3 regions of the Ectothiorhodospira sp. 9100 genome follow, and region 2 is predicted to be linked to each of the others. Evidence: predicted binding sites of a transcription regulator. Region 2 holds the regulator's gene; each other region holds the start of a gene.
The links. The regulator sigma-54, encoded in region 2, starts transcription at its own class of promoters, with help from an activator protein. The targets are predictions, from matches to a motif close to TGGCANGNTNCNTGCTT.
Positions count from the first base shown of each region.

Region 1: LPW29_RS14520 (VPLPA-CTERM sorting domain-containing protein) is a predicted target of sigma-54. The motif match lies at 1,545-1,561, and genes of this name have one in related genera.
Region 3: pepA (flocculation-associated PEP-CTERM protein PepA) is a predicted target of sigma-54. The motif match lies at 2,995-3,011, and genes of this name have one in related genera.

Region 1 is NZ_JAJNAN010000076.1:1,453-6,098, reverse strand. Features, by position in the region: gene LPW29_RS14525 (IS256 family transposase) at 1-512, opposite strand, end outside; gene LPW29_RS14520 (VPLPA-CTERM sorting domain-containing protein) at 574-1,380, opposite strand; gene LPW29_RS14515 (nucleotidyltransferase domain-containing protein) at 1,804-2,859, opposite strand; gene LPW29_RS14510 (hypothetical protein) at 3,312-3,839, shown strand; gene LPW29_RS14505 (HPr-rel-A system PqqD family peptide chaperone) at 3,918-4,145, shown strand; gene LPW29_RS14500 (HprK-related kinase A) at 4,157-4,646, shown strand, end outside.
Region 2 is NZ_JAJNAN010000005.1:73,405-78,050, reverse strand. Features, by position in the region: gene rapZ (RNase adapter RapZ) at 1-180, opposite strand, end outside; gene hprK (HPr(Ser) kinase/phosphatase) at 177-1,124, opposite strand; gene LPW29_RS03145 (PTS sugar transporter subunit IIA) at 1,129-1,596, opposite strand; gene hpf (ribosome hibernation-promoting factor, HPF/YfiA family) at 1,604-1,927, opposite strand; gene LPW29_RS03135 (RNA polymerase factor sigma-54) at 1,979-3,478, opposite strand; gene lptB (LPS export ABC transporter ATP-binding protein) at 3,645-4,370, opposite strand; gene lptA (lipopolysaccharide transport periplasmic protein LptA) at 4,367-4,646, opposite strand, start outside.
Region 3 is NZ_JAJNAN010000065.1:124-4,769, forward strand. Features, by position in the region: partial or broken gene LPW29_RS13920 (hypothetical protein) at 1-70, shown strand, start outside; gene LPW29_RS13925 (class I SAM-dependent methyltransferase) at 535-1,425, shown strand; gene LPW29_RS13930 (PEP-CTERM/exosortase system-associated acyltransferase) at 1,675-2,418, shown strand; gene pepA (flocculation-associated PEP-CTERM protein PepA) at 3,090-3,881, shown strand; gene LPW29_RS13940 (FAD-binding oxidoreductase) at 4,231-4,646, shown strand, end outside.

The DNA.
Region 1 (4,646 bases), on a different contig from region 2:
ACGTAGCGACGGTCTGACAGGTCCTGCTGGCGCCACGCAGTGTGTTCGTCCTCCCACTGCTTCTTGAGCCGTGACACCGTGTTGGCCGAGAGCCCCTTGGCCTTCTCACCCAGCAATGCCTTCAGGGCCTCCTGGTAGTCCCCGGTGGAGACCCCCTTCAGGTAGAGCCAGGGAATCAACTCCTCAACGCTGCGAGCCCGCTTCAGGTAGGGCGGCAGCAGACTGCTGTTGAAGCAGGCGCCACCGCCACTGCGGTCACGCACCTTGGGCACCTGGACGCTGACATCACCAATCCCGGTCTGCACCGTGCGCTCGGGCAGGTAGCCATTGCGAACCACCGCCTGGCGCCCATCTTCGAGGCGCTGCTCGGCATACTGCGCCAGGAAGGTGGCCAGTTCAGCCTCGACCGCCTGGGCGATCAGGTCGCGGGCACCATGGCGCAGCAGCTCGTGCAGCGGATCTGTGGCCTGCGGTTCTGGTTGTGAAACAGCTTGAAGGGTAGACTTGGTCATGGCGTATCCGCTTTTGTTGATTGAGATCTTGGTTGTGATCAATCAACAGGATACGCCACCTTCACTTCCTCCCCCCATACACCAGATCTGAGCTTAACTCGTACCTCCTCGCCAGCCCCACCCCCAGGATGCCTGCCAGCATCAGCCACAGGGTGGCAGGCAGAGGCACCTCGGTTGCAGTCTTCCAGACCAGCAGGTCTTGCGAGTTATTTGAGCTCAGGACGTAGAAGTCCAGACGCGAAACAGCTTGATTTCCAGGGTCCCAGGAGCCAATCAAACCATGATTAGCCTCGACATCAAACTCTTTATAATCGAAGTCATCACCATTGATGATTCCCCAAAGAGCCAGCTGAAAGGCCGCATCCGTTTCTGCATCATCCCCCAAGACAACCGTCCCCTGATGCCCCTCCACCATATCTGTCAACGAAAAAAGCGCGGATATCCGAGAAAAGGTCGTATCTACCCAGTGGCTATCAGAATCGTGAATAGGCGACTCCAAATAATCTTTTAACGACCAGAGCGAATGCCCTCCAATGACACCCTGGCTAGCAATCAACTCCGAGGTTTGGATGCAGAAGGCATTGAAATCCTCATTGTCATCCCAAAACACATCACTTGCCCCTATACCGTCCCATCCCTGGCCGTCAATCCTCATACGAAACATGCCCGCAAATACACCGAGCCACTCGTTTCCATCACCGAAAGAGTACACATCGTCGCCGCGGATTTCCCCTGTCTTGGGATTATCTACCTGGAAGCCTTCGTATTTATGGATGGACAGATCCGTGAGAATAGCCCCAGCCTGCAAGCTCCCCGACCCCATAGCCGCAAGCACCAAAACCATACCTTTAATCAGACTCTTACGCATCGGAAGCCTCTCCGCCCGTTATGCATGGCACATCCAAAGGGGACGTGCTGATAGCACTTATTAACCCGGCAATCAAACAAATCACTTTATTTTTAATTTTATTGCTTCAGAATCAGTGACTTAAAGGAGCCGAGACGAACATGAATGGTCACCGGGTTAATAGAATGCACAAATCGGACCAGGGCAAAAACAACACTTCAAATACAATCACTTAATACCAGGGACTCACCCACCCCAAACCCCACTGTAAACCACACCGCCACAAATATTCATTTTTGAGGCATCCATCACAGAATTCCCCCAAACCCCCAACTACGCCTGACCACCAAAAGGCAGTCAAACCCAGCCCTACCGGGATTTTGTGACGCACCCCTCATTCCAGAAACGATACCGTAAAATATACCGACACCCACCCCAGAAAGGCTACGTCGCTCGCGCCCCACCCATCGGCTTCACCGCCACCCACGACTTATGCAACAGATGCCGCGCAAGCAGCCCCGGCGGCATCCTCAACCAGTGGTAGCGGACGAGCCCCGCCGTAGCCGCCACGCGCTGCCCCAGGGTGGGTCGCGTATCAGGGATTCGGGGCAGGCAACTGCGAGGAACGATCCAATCCATCGCCTTGCGGGCCAAAGGCGGGGGCGGTGCCAGTGGCAGATCATCAGGCACCGGTGTACCGAGCCAGCCACGGCAAAAATGCAAGGCATACCAAAGCACCCGCGAAGCCTGGTGCCATTGCGCATGCTCCAAAAGGGCCTCCCAATCCGCCTCGGTGACCAGGTGCTGGCGGACCAACGCGTCCATGTCCACCACCCCCCGCAACTCCCCCAGAAGCTCCGAATCCTGAAAGAGATGGATGGCAGCGTGGAGCACCTGATCCTGAGGGCCCAGCGCAAGGAAACGGGAATCCGGGATAGACTGAAGAGAAGCAAACAACCGCTCATCATCCGCCCGTGTACGGCTGGTCACCGGCGCGATGGTGTGGTGCAGATCCACCTCCAGCGGATGGCCCGGGTAGCGCAGCGGGGGCAGCTCATGACTCCATTCCCGGTAGTAGCGCTCGTCATAGGGATCCAGCACCCCGCTTTGCCACCCTGCCGCCTTCAGGGCACCCTCGGCAGCCTCAAGATCCCCCCGGGAGACGAGCAAGTCCACATCATTGGGCATCCGGCCTCGCCCCAGCGGCAAGTCCTGGAGCACGTAGGCCGCCCCCTTTAGGACCGTCACGGGCAAGTCTGGCGGCAAAGCCTGCGCCAGCGATCGCAACTCCATCAACATCCACTGCTCACGATAAGCAGCCGTGTTGATGGAGGCCTGAAAGTGACTTCGAACGCGCTCCGGGATGGACGCCCATACCGCATCATCATCCCGCAAACGATGGCCCAGCATGCCCAGCACGCGCGCCTGACGAGCCAGACGCACGGTCACATCCCAATCCGCAAGCCCCATGGCAGAGACATGCCCAGCGTTCCGCAACACGCCCAGCAAATGCCCTACCGGGGAGCCTCCCAAGCGCTCACCCACCCCAGGACCGCTCAGTGGCAGCCCCCCAATTTTCGCCAACCCCATCCAGCAATACCCCGATCCGTTCGATAGCCTTACACATCCGCACCACCAGCTTCGGGGTGGAGTACCCCCAATTCGTCAGACAACGACCTAAGAGGGTCAGATTTTCGCTACACTATGGCAAGATAAGCTTGGCCAGTAAGGTATCATCTGAACCGTGCAGCGTCAGAAAATTTGACACCACTTCAGAGCAGGACGCCAGCCCCGGCCCCATTGAAAGCCAGGCCACTGTTTTTGAAATCAAATCGATGGCTGGCACAAAAATTGCGAAATGATTCGGTGAATGGTCATGACGGCCTGCCCTTGACACTCGGCTTTGCTTGCGGCAACACCCAAGGCAGGCAGTACCCCTCAGGAGTTTCTCGATGAACCCGAATGACAAGACGACCTCAGCAGAGCAGGATCCACTGGCACAGCCAGATCACGTTCAAAACGCCAACCAAAGCCACCAGACATCCCGTCGGCGGTTGCTGAAGGCAGCGACGGTCGCGCCGATCATTTACACGCTACCCAGTGGTGGGGCGCTTGCCGCGACTTCCTCCTCCTGCCTTAACGATAGCGACAACATCATTACTGGAGTAACAAAACAAACAGAACAAACAACAATCACCAATACTCAGTGCAACCCAGGAAAAGGTAATGCTCAGGCGAACAGTAGTGCCTGCAATCAAGGCACAGGGCAGAACCTAACCTTCACCTCCACTACCACCGAAACAGAAACCGATAAACTAATAGCTGGCGAACAAGTTTTCACTTCCACTGGCAACCCAAACGAATACCACAGTAATGGAAAAGACTATATTTATGAGCCTGATAGTCAAACCCTTATAGCAGGGTCTTGTTGGAATTCGATCAATCTGAGTACCACAAAAACCTTCAATGGATTCCTCTAAGATCCACCTTCTAAAGGCAACAGCAACCCGCAGTCAAACTTAGCCATAAAGATGCATCTAGCCCTACGCTATCGCCCAATGGACGACGGCGGCATTCTATTCAACGAGACCACCTGGAAGACCCACATCCTCACCGCCTCGGCCGCCATCGTATACGAGACCCTGATCGAACATGGCGGCGGAAATGCGGTAACGGCGACCGAAGCCAGAGATGCGCTACGCAACGTCCTCGACCTCGATCCCGACACACCAGACATCACCCAACTCCTCGCCATGCTTGAAACGCTCGGCGTGATCCGCGGATGAGCATGCCAGGCATGCGGCTGCAGGAGTGCAATCCGGGTGAACTCAGCCAGCGCTGCCGCGCCGGACAACTCCACATCGACTACGGCGCCGCCCTCGTGCGTGTGCGCAGCCCCCTCGATGCGTTCGCGCGAACCCTGCAGCGCACCTACGGTGCCTTTCGACCCCCACAATCCGACCAGGACGCGTTTGCCGACTATCATGTCGAGGTCGTGCGCCCGCGCGGTCCGCGCGCCTTCATTCGGCCGCAATCCCAGTTTCGCATCGACGGCATCCAGCCGTTCGATCCTTTTCCGTGCTCCAATGCACTGCCGCTATTCGAATGGGGTGTGAATTGGTGCTTCGGCCAGCGGGCCAATCAATACATCCTGCTGCATGCCGGCGTGCTCGCCAAAGGCGGGCGCGCCGTCATCATGGCCGCCCCTCCCGGCTCCGGCAAAAGCACCCTGGCCGCGGCCATGATGCTGCGCGGCTTCCGCCTTCTGTCCGACGAATTCGGTGTCC
Region 2 (4,646 bases):
ATCAATGCCCACGGCGGCTTCGTCGTAGAGGGTGAGGCGCGGGCTCCGGAGTTGCGCGACCACTGCCGTGAGCAGGCCCAGGTGCAGGTTATCGATGCAGTAATAGCCCGCATCCTCCAGGGCATGCAGAGCCACGGTCTTGCCGGAACCGGACAGGCCGCTGACGATGATCAGCTTCATGGTTTTTCGATCTGCATCTGCTTGCGTTGTCGGGTGGCCAGGTCGTCGCCGGCATAATAGCCGCGCAGACGCAGCAGGTGATTGCGAATGGCGGCTTCTACCATGACGGCCAGGTTGCGCCCCGGCGCCACGGGCAGGGTGATCACCGGAATCTCCAGCCCCAGCACCACCCGGGTGTAACGCACGCCATGCAGGCGGTCGATGTCACCTGCCTGCACCTTGGTCTGGTCCTTGAGATCGATGATCAGGCGCAGGTACTTGCTGTTCTTGATGGCGCTGTCGCCATACATGGCGCGTACGTTGAGTACCCCCAGCCCCCTTACCTCCAGAAAGTTTTCCAGCACCGGCGGGCAGGTGCCACGCAGAATGTCCGGGGCGATGCGAGCGAATTCGGGCGCATCGTCCGCTACCAGGCGGTGGCCCCGGCTGATGAGCTCCAGGGCCAGTTCGCTCTTGCCCACGGCACTTTCCCCGGTGAGCAGCACCCCGATCCCCAGCACCTCCATGAACACCCCGTGCAGGGTGGTGGTCTCCGCCAGCTTGTTGCTGAAAAAGTAACGCAGGATGTTGATCAATTCATGGCTGGGCAGGGCGGTGCGCAGCAGGGGTACTGACTGACGCTCCGACAGGGTGCGTAACTCGGGGAGGGGTTCCAGGCTGTCGGTCACGATCAGCATGGAGGATGCGCCGCTGCACAATTGCTCCAGGATGTCCCGCTGGGAGTTTTTGCGCAGCGACCACAGGTAACGCATCTCATCATTTCCCAGAACCTGGATCTGGTTGGGATGGATGATGTTCAGGTGACCCACCAGCGACGGGCTGCCCTGGGGCGTGGATCGGTGCGAAATGCTCCGTTCGCTCCCCAGGGTGCCGGCAACCCAGGTGAGGCCCAGGCGCTCCTCCATGACTTCCATGATGTTGCTGACGGTGAGCGAGTCAGTCATGGGCTCATCCGGTGTCTTCGGTGTCCCAGTCACGCACCAGGGTCAGCAGATCCGCTGTGCCGGAGGCGCTGCGCAACCGGGCCAGGGTCTCCGGGTCGGAGAACATCCGCGCCAGCAGCGCGAGGATCTGCAGGTGCTCGTCGGTACAGTCCGCCGGCACCACCAGCGCGAAGAGGATGTCCACCGGTTCGCTGTCGGGGGCGTCGTAGTCCACGCCCTTCTCCAGCTTGAGCAGGGCGGCACAGGCCTCGCTGGCGCCGGCCAGACGACCATGGGGGATGGCCACGCCATGCCCCAATCCTGTGCTGCCCAGGCGCTCCCGTGCCAGCAGGCTGTCAAAGATTTCGCCCTGGGTGAGTTTGGGCAGATGATTGGAGAGCATCTCGCCCAGCATCTCCAGCGCACGTTTCTTACTGCTCACGTCCGTCTGGCAGTGCACCCGCTCGGGGGCGAGAAGATCACCGATGTTCATGAATCATTCACTCGATATGGTTGCGGTGGGAGCCTTCCGCCCGGTGGTGGTCCTTGAGCTTTTCCTTATGCTTCACCACCTGGCGATCCAGTTTGTCCACCAGGGCGTCAATGGCGGCGTACATGTCCGTGTGGGTGGCCTCGGCATGGATGCTGTTACCGCTGAGCAACAGGTTGGCTTCGGCCTTTTGCTGCAGCTTCTCCACGGTCAGGATGACGTGCACGTCGATGACGTTGTCAAAATGCCGCTCCAGGCGCTCGAACTTCTCGTTAACGTAGTTGCGCAGGGCGTCGGTCAGGTCGACGTGATGACCGGTGAGGTTGATCTGCATAAGATGACTCCTTAGGGATGGGTGATGATCAAGACGGCTTCGCGGTTGATGTCAGACGAGCCGCTTGCGTTCGTTGGATGGCGGAATGGCCATGGCCTCACGGTACTTGGCCACGGTGCGTCGTGCCACATGAATGCCACGATCCACCAGGACCTGGGCAATCTTGCTGTCACTCATGGGCTTGCCCTGAGGCTCTTCGGCAACCAGCTTGCGGATCATGGCGCGGATCGCGGTGGCTGAACACTCGCCGCCGTCTGCCGTGCCCACATGGCTGGAAAAGAAATACTTGAATTCGTAGATGCCCCGGGGGGTATGCATGAATTTCTGGGTGGTCACCCGGGAGATGGTGGACTCATGCATCTCCAGTTGTTCGGCGATATCGCGTAGCACCAGGGGTTTCATGGCCTCGTCGCCATATTCCAGAAAGGCGCGCTGGTGCTCGACGATGGCGGTGCCCACCCGCAGCAGGGTCTCGTTGCGGCTTTGCAGGCTCTTGATGAACCAGCGGGCCTCCTGGAGGCTGTTGCGCATGTAGGTGTTGTCCTGACTGGAATCGGCGCGGCGCACAAAGCTGGCATAGAGGGGGTTCACCCGCAACCGCGGCGCAATTTCCGGGTTGAGCTCCACCTGCCAGCGGCCCTCTCGCTTGCGTACGAAGACATCGGGGATGATGTATTCGGGCGAACTGCTGCTGATGAGCCCGCCCGGGCGCGGGTTCAGTGTCTGAATCAGGGCGATCACTTGCTGCAGTTCGCCATCATCCAGCCCCAGGCGCCGCTGCACGCCCTTATAATCGCGGGCACCCAGGGCATCCAGGTGTTCACGGGCCAGGATTCGGGCCTGGGCCAGCCAGGGCGTCTCATCCGGAAACTGTGCCAGTTGCAGGCTCAGGCACTCGGCCAGATCCCGCGCGCCCACGCCCACCGGGTCCAGGTGCTGAACCATGTTCAGTACGGCCTCCACCTCATCCAGTTCCAGATCCATTTCCCGGTCTTCGGCCAGGGTGGCATGGATCTGCTCGATGGGTTCGGCCAGGTAGCCGTCTTCGTTGATGGAGTCAATGATGGTCAAGGCGATGGCCCGGTCACGCTCACTCATGGACGACAGATGCACCTGCCACATGAGATGTTCATGCAGGCTTTCCGAGGGCCCGGTCTGGTTTTCGAACACGTCGCGCCCGTCGTGATCCGACTGCCCGGCGCTTGAAGGGGGCACATCGTAGATGTCGTCCCAGTTGCTGTCCACCGGCAGTTCATCGGGGATCTGCTCCTGACTGCCTTCGGCGTTGCCTTCTGTCTCGGCGGCGGCCTCGGCCGCCTCTGAAGTCTCGCGGGTGTCGGCCGGGTCCTGCTCGCGCGTTTCCTCGGAGGCGGTGTCCTGATCCGCCTCCGTACCTTCCATGGCCTCGAGCATGGGGTTGGTTTCCAGGGTTTCCTGGATCTGTGCCTGCAACTCCAGGGTCGACAGTTGCAGCAGGCGGATGGCCTGCTGCAACTGGGGGGTCATGGTCAGGTTTTGACCCAGCCGGAGCTGGACGGAAGGTTTCAACATAGCACGATGCGCGCCATCGGGCCGGAGCCCGAGTCTGTGATGCCTGATGATGGAGGCGGGGGCAGGCCCCCGACGTTAATATTGCTGTCACGGGAGATTATACGGTGTGCCGGCAAAAATTGGACCCGTGCCCGGAAAACCCTGCCTGCGGTGAGTGCATGGGGTTTCACAGGCGGAAGTTCTCCCCCAGGTAAACGCGGCGCACCTGCGGGTCGGCCAATACATCCTCCGGCGCACCCTGGCTGATGATATGCCCGCCGCTGAGAATATAGGCCCGGTTGCAGATGCCCAGGGTCTCGCGCACGTTATGGTCGGTGATCAGCACGCCGATGTTCCGTGACGTGAGATGGGTGATGATCCGCTGGATCTCGATCACGGAGATGGGGTCGACGCCAGCGAAAGGCTCGTCCAGGAGGATGAAGGCCGGTTCAGTGGCCAGGGCCCGGGCGATCTCCACGCGCCGCCGCTCACCGCCGGAGAGACTGACGCCGGCATTGTCACGGATGTGCTGGATCTGAAACTCCTCAAGCAGGGATTCCATTTTTTCCTGGCGCTGGACCTTGTCGAGGTCGCGGCGCACCTCCAGTACGGCCATGATGTTGTCGGCCACGGAAAGCTTGCGGAACACCGAAGGTTCCTGGGGCAGATAGCCCACGCCCATGCGGGCCCGAGCGTGCATGGGTAACTGGGTGATGTCCCGGCCATCCAGGCGGATCTGCCCTTCGTCGCAGGGCACCAGGCCCACGATCATGTAGAAGCAGGTGGTCTTGCCGGCCCCATTGGGGCCCAGCAGGCCCACCACCTCACCGCTGTTGATCTCGATGGAGGCACCGTCCACGGGCTTGATTGCCCGGTAACGCTTGACCAGTTTGTCGGTCTCCAGCCGGCTCATGGGGTGTCGCCGTCCTCCGAGCGGTCGCGGGGCGCGAAGATGGCCTCCACGCGGCCCGTGTCACCGGTGCTGGCCTCCAGCGTGGCGGCTTCCAGGTTGTAGACGATACGGCTGCCGCGGAATTCGTCATCCCCCTGCCATACCCGGGCCTCGCCGGTGAGTGCCACACGCGGCCCATCCGGGAAGAATTCCATGCGTCGTGCCTCGGCGCGAACCTCCCGGTTCGACTCGTCCCGCGTGGTCAGGGTGGCCAGGCGTCCCTCGGAGACCATGCGC
Region 3 (4,646 bases), on a different contig from region 2:
TCAGTGGCTGGCTCAGAGTACGCAATTTGAGGCTCTGTACCATCCGCAGCGGCGACGATCAGCGGCCTGAAGGTCTCTCCTCCTTTATTGGTTTTCCCGTGCTGCGGTCATATGCCGAGGATGGTCTGTGCCTGGCATGCGTATGCCGGGAGCGGATTTCAGGGGGAAATCAGCGGCTGACGGTGGTTTCGGGCTCGGGATATGGAGAACTGCGGGAGAGGGGTGTTGGGCCTATCGGTATTACGCGAATAGCCGAGCAAGAGGATCAAGAGTGCCTGTCCCTTGTGTGTGTCGTTCTTGTGTGTGTCGTTCTTGTGTGTGTCGTTGTGCCTTGTGTCGTTGATTTGGGGGAGGAGGGGTAGACGGCGTACAATCAAGAGACGAGTGGGAAGGAACCGCGCCCCAGAGCGTCATGAGATGTCGAATGGCTCCCCTTGCCCATGCCTAGTGGTACTCTAGGCGATCATCGAGCGGCAGGCGCCTGGCCCAAGGTTTACACTCATTGTCGTCATTCCGCATTATCCGAGGGTACAAATGGCTGCGTCAACATTCCAGTTTTTCCGGCACATCGCTCTTGAACTTTTAGCGCGAGGATGCGACGAACGTACGCCGGAGCCTGACCTGGTGATGGCCGATCCGGAACAGGCTGACTCGTTCAGGATGGCAGGCCGTGAGGATGGGACCATCGCGCCCACCTACCTGTTTCATACACTGCAACTGAGCCAGATGATTAGGCCTGGTGATCTTGTGGTTGACTTGGCATCCGGTCCGGCAAATCAACTGGCTCAGGTGGCAAGAATGAATCCGCAAGCTCGCTTTGTCGGCGTGGACGCGTCGGACAGTATGCTCGAGCTCGCCGAGGAGCATATTAAGCGGCAGGGTATAGGGAACGTGAGCTTTGAACGCTCCTATATTCAGTCCTTGGGTACGTTTTCCGACGGTGCTGTCGACGTTGTGATGTCTACGATGTCTCTGCATCACCTTCCCGACTATGAAACGCTCGAAGCAACGTTTCGCGAAGTTGCAAGAATTTTGAAGCCGGGAGGTGCTCTATATATTGCCGACTTTGGTCGGATGAAAAGAGACGCGACCCGACAGTTTTTTGCGGAGCAGCATGCCGACCGGCAACCCCCAATTTTCACTGTTGATTATTTGAACTCGCTCCGTGCGGCTTTCAGGGTGGATGACCTAAAAAAAGCTTCTCTTGTGTTAGGTGAAGGGGTTTCTGTGAAGACCACGGCACTGGTCCCTTTTATGGTGTTAATTATGAGGGGGCACGGCTATACATTGCCGGAAAGTGTGGTGGATTCATGTGGTCAGATTTTGCGACGACTGCCTAGGGAGCAAAAGGAGGATTTCCGCGACCTTGTTCGGTTTTTTAAGATGGGGGGAGTAAGTGCCCCATCTTTACGCTCACGCTATTGATGCGACAATCGAGTGAACCGAAGCCAGTTGGTCTTCATCTTTGGTTTGGAATCAATGAGTTGTGGCTGTTAAGCTGGATTATGTTTGCACGGTATGCTGATTGCTTCGCGGGGTCGATAATGCGGCCTCGCCAGTCTTCTGGCCTGTTGAGTTGCATCATTAAATTATCGCTTTCACGACGCAAATTGGGCGTGCTTATTTTCAGCGGGCCATTTCCACAGTCGCATCTTTTATCATTGGGAGGTGGCCATGAACTCCTCAAGTCTCGTTGATCAGTTTCGAAATTATTTCGATATCGCTGCTGCGGATACTCAAGAACTGCAGGAGCTCGCATTTCGGATCAGGTATGACGTGTACTGCCGAGAATTCGGCTATGAAAAGGAAGAGGACTGTCCTGGGGGGCTTGAGCATGATGATTATGACGCGAGTTCCGTGCACTCGATTATTGTTCATCGTCCAACCTCGCAGCCTGCAGGTTGTGTCCGTTTAGTGTTGCCACCCCCTGATGAAGACGATTTTGTCCTACCACTAGAACGTTTTTGCGGCGAGAGCCTTAACGACCCCGCACTGCATCCGTCAAGGATTGCTCGGGGTAATCTCGGTGAAGTGTCAAGGCTAGCGGTGCACACGCAGTTCCGCCGCCGCAAAGGTGAGGCGATTTCACCGATTGGGGAGCCGATTGAGTATCGTGATCTAACGGAGGATGAGCGTAGGGCTTTTCCTCTTCTAGGGCTCGCTTTGTTCTGCGCGGGAACGTCAATGATGGCCTCGGCGCGTCGCGAGCACGCCTTTGTCATGATGGAGCGCAGGCTGGTTCGAAAGCTCCAGCCGTTGGGCTTTCCATTTGTGCAGGTCGGTGAGGCTATGGAGTACCATGGCTCCCGAGCAGCCTATTATGCGAACTTGCAGCAGGTTCTCGACTCAATGCGGCCAGATGTTCGCTCCCTTTACGAATACGTCCACCAAGGCCTTTGCACCGAAATCTCACCTTGAAAAGCCTGTAAAAGCTCTAGCGTTCATGTGGCCCGAGTAGCTCGTCACGGTATTTCAGTCTAGGGGACGTAGTCCGTCGTCGTTGGTGGGGCGTGCTCTGAGGGCGCTGCTGTTTTTTCGGAAGCGCGGCAGACCCTTTCGGCAGGCTGGGTGGCCCGCACGAAACTTTTCCACGGTATAAGTACAGGCCAAAGCGCTTTTGCGTTGGTCCTTCCCAGCCCTCTGGGTGCCAGGGACCACTGGACGAAGTGTCGATCTTCAAGATGACCGGCTTGCTCAGGGGCGGGGGGGGGGGGGCATTGCCATCGCCGCCGGGCCGACTCACCCATCCCAGGTGTTGTTGGTGAGCTTTCAGGCCAATACTTGACGGCTGACCCCCGCCGGCCCCCCCCGCGAGGTGCCCAATGCATTTTCAGCTGGCTGGCTTGCTGGGTCATCGCGCTGTGGCCGCTGCGGGTGTGCATCAACTCTTGTGCTGTCGCCAAACTTTACACTGATCGCCTAAGAGGGCCCTGCTTAATCGACCAGGGAAATTATTAACCTTTAAAAACAATATCTTGCAGGGCCGCCGATTATTGGCAAGGCGTTTGCATATCTAGGCTAGCGCTACTTAGCCTACCCCGTGTGGCGTAATATGGTTGAGTCACTACAAACATTCGCTGGAGCATCCAATGATCAAGAAAAGCACTCTTTTGGGCACGTCCATGACGCTCATGCTGTGCAGCATGGCACCCTTGGCGCAAGCCTCGATCTTCGAGTTCAACCCGTCTGATTTTGGCGGTACCGACGCCACATATTCGGGCGATGAGCTTGTAGGAACGTTCTCGACTGGATTTACTTCTGCAGATGCGTTCGCCACTTTCTCCACGACCGGCTGGTTGCGGGTAGACACCATTAACCTCAATAGCTCAGCAGTGAGTACCGGCGGGCTCAATACTGACTATCAACTTTGGTTTGAGTTTTCATACGACGCGAGCGGTGGTACAGGTGGATCTATAGCGCCTTTCTATAACATCGACGCAGCTTCGTTCAGTCTTTATGCTGCCTCAGGTGTGGGTCGTTCGTTCAATACCGCCACTGGCGGCACTGGGACGCCAACCGTGGGTGACAAAGATGGGACCGAGGTGTTGCTTGCTACGGGTGGCGACGAACTCTTCGGTGGAGGTGTCGTTAACTTTCAGAATCAGGCGTTTTTTGGTCTAGACACTGACTTTGATCTCGTGGAACTTGGGACCTTCTTTACTGCGCCCGACCCCTTTTACAATCTTGCATTCCAGAGTTCCAGTAGCGTAACGCCTACCCTTGATTTTGAAGGTGGTACTGGTACCCTTAATGGAACAGGGGAGTTTCGGGTTGAGGAAGTGCCTGAGCCTGCCTCTTTGGCGCTGATCGGGTTTGGTCTGCTCGCTTTGGGTTGGACAGTTACTCGCCGGAGGGAAGGCCAATTTGGTCGGCACTCCTGAAGTCACAGGGCGAATTACCTCTGTAAGTGCTCAGTAGTCTGTGAGTGCGCAGTAGAAGGATTGGGGGCTAGTGCTGCCTGTGCGCTAGCCCCCTTTCATTTTATGACGAAACAGGTCGTGATTGTCGGTTAAGTGAGCTTCGTCTGATATTGACGGCCCGTCAAAGTAATATCATGTCTTGCGGTATTCGCCTAAGAGAGTTTTTAGGTTGTACGGTTAGGTAAGTGATCGATCAGATGATTAATGGGGATTCCCGGGAATACAGCTATTTTGCGTTCTATAGGCAACTCGTATCCAGCAACCTTGGTGACCCTCTTCTCCCTCCGTCGTGGCAATGGATCAGAAGTTTATGACTGCACCGGGTAATGTTACGGGGGTGCACCACACCCCAGTTAAGGCTATTTCACCTACCACAGTTCCAGAGATCCAATCCCTTATACGCCGCGCGCGGCAGGATAAAATCCCACTTTATCCAATATCCAAAGGCCATAATTGGGGCTACGGCTCCGATTCCCCGGTTACCGAGGGCAATATCTTGGTGGACCTAAGCGGGATGAACCGCATCCTCAATGCCGAGGCTATCTCTTTAGCCAATCCCATTGCGGTGATTGAGCCCGGCGTGACTCAGGGTCAGCTCCACGCGTTCCTGGCTGAGCACTACCCCGACTTGACCTTCAATGTGACCGGCGCTGGTTGCGAAACCAGCTTGATCGGTTGCGCCCTGGACCGTGGGGTAGGGTATTTTGGTCCGCGCCGAGAAGATTT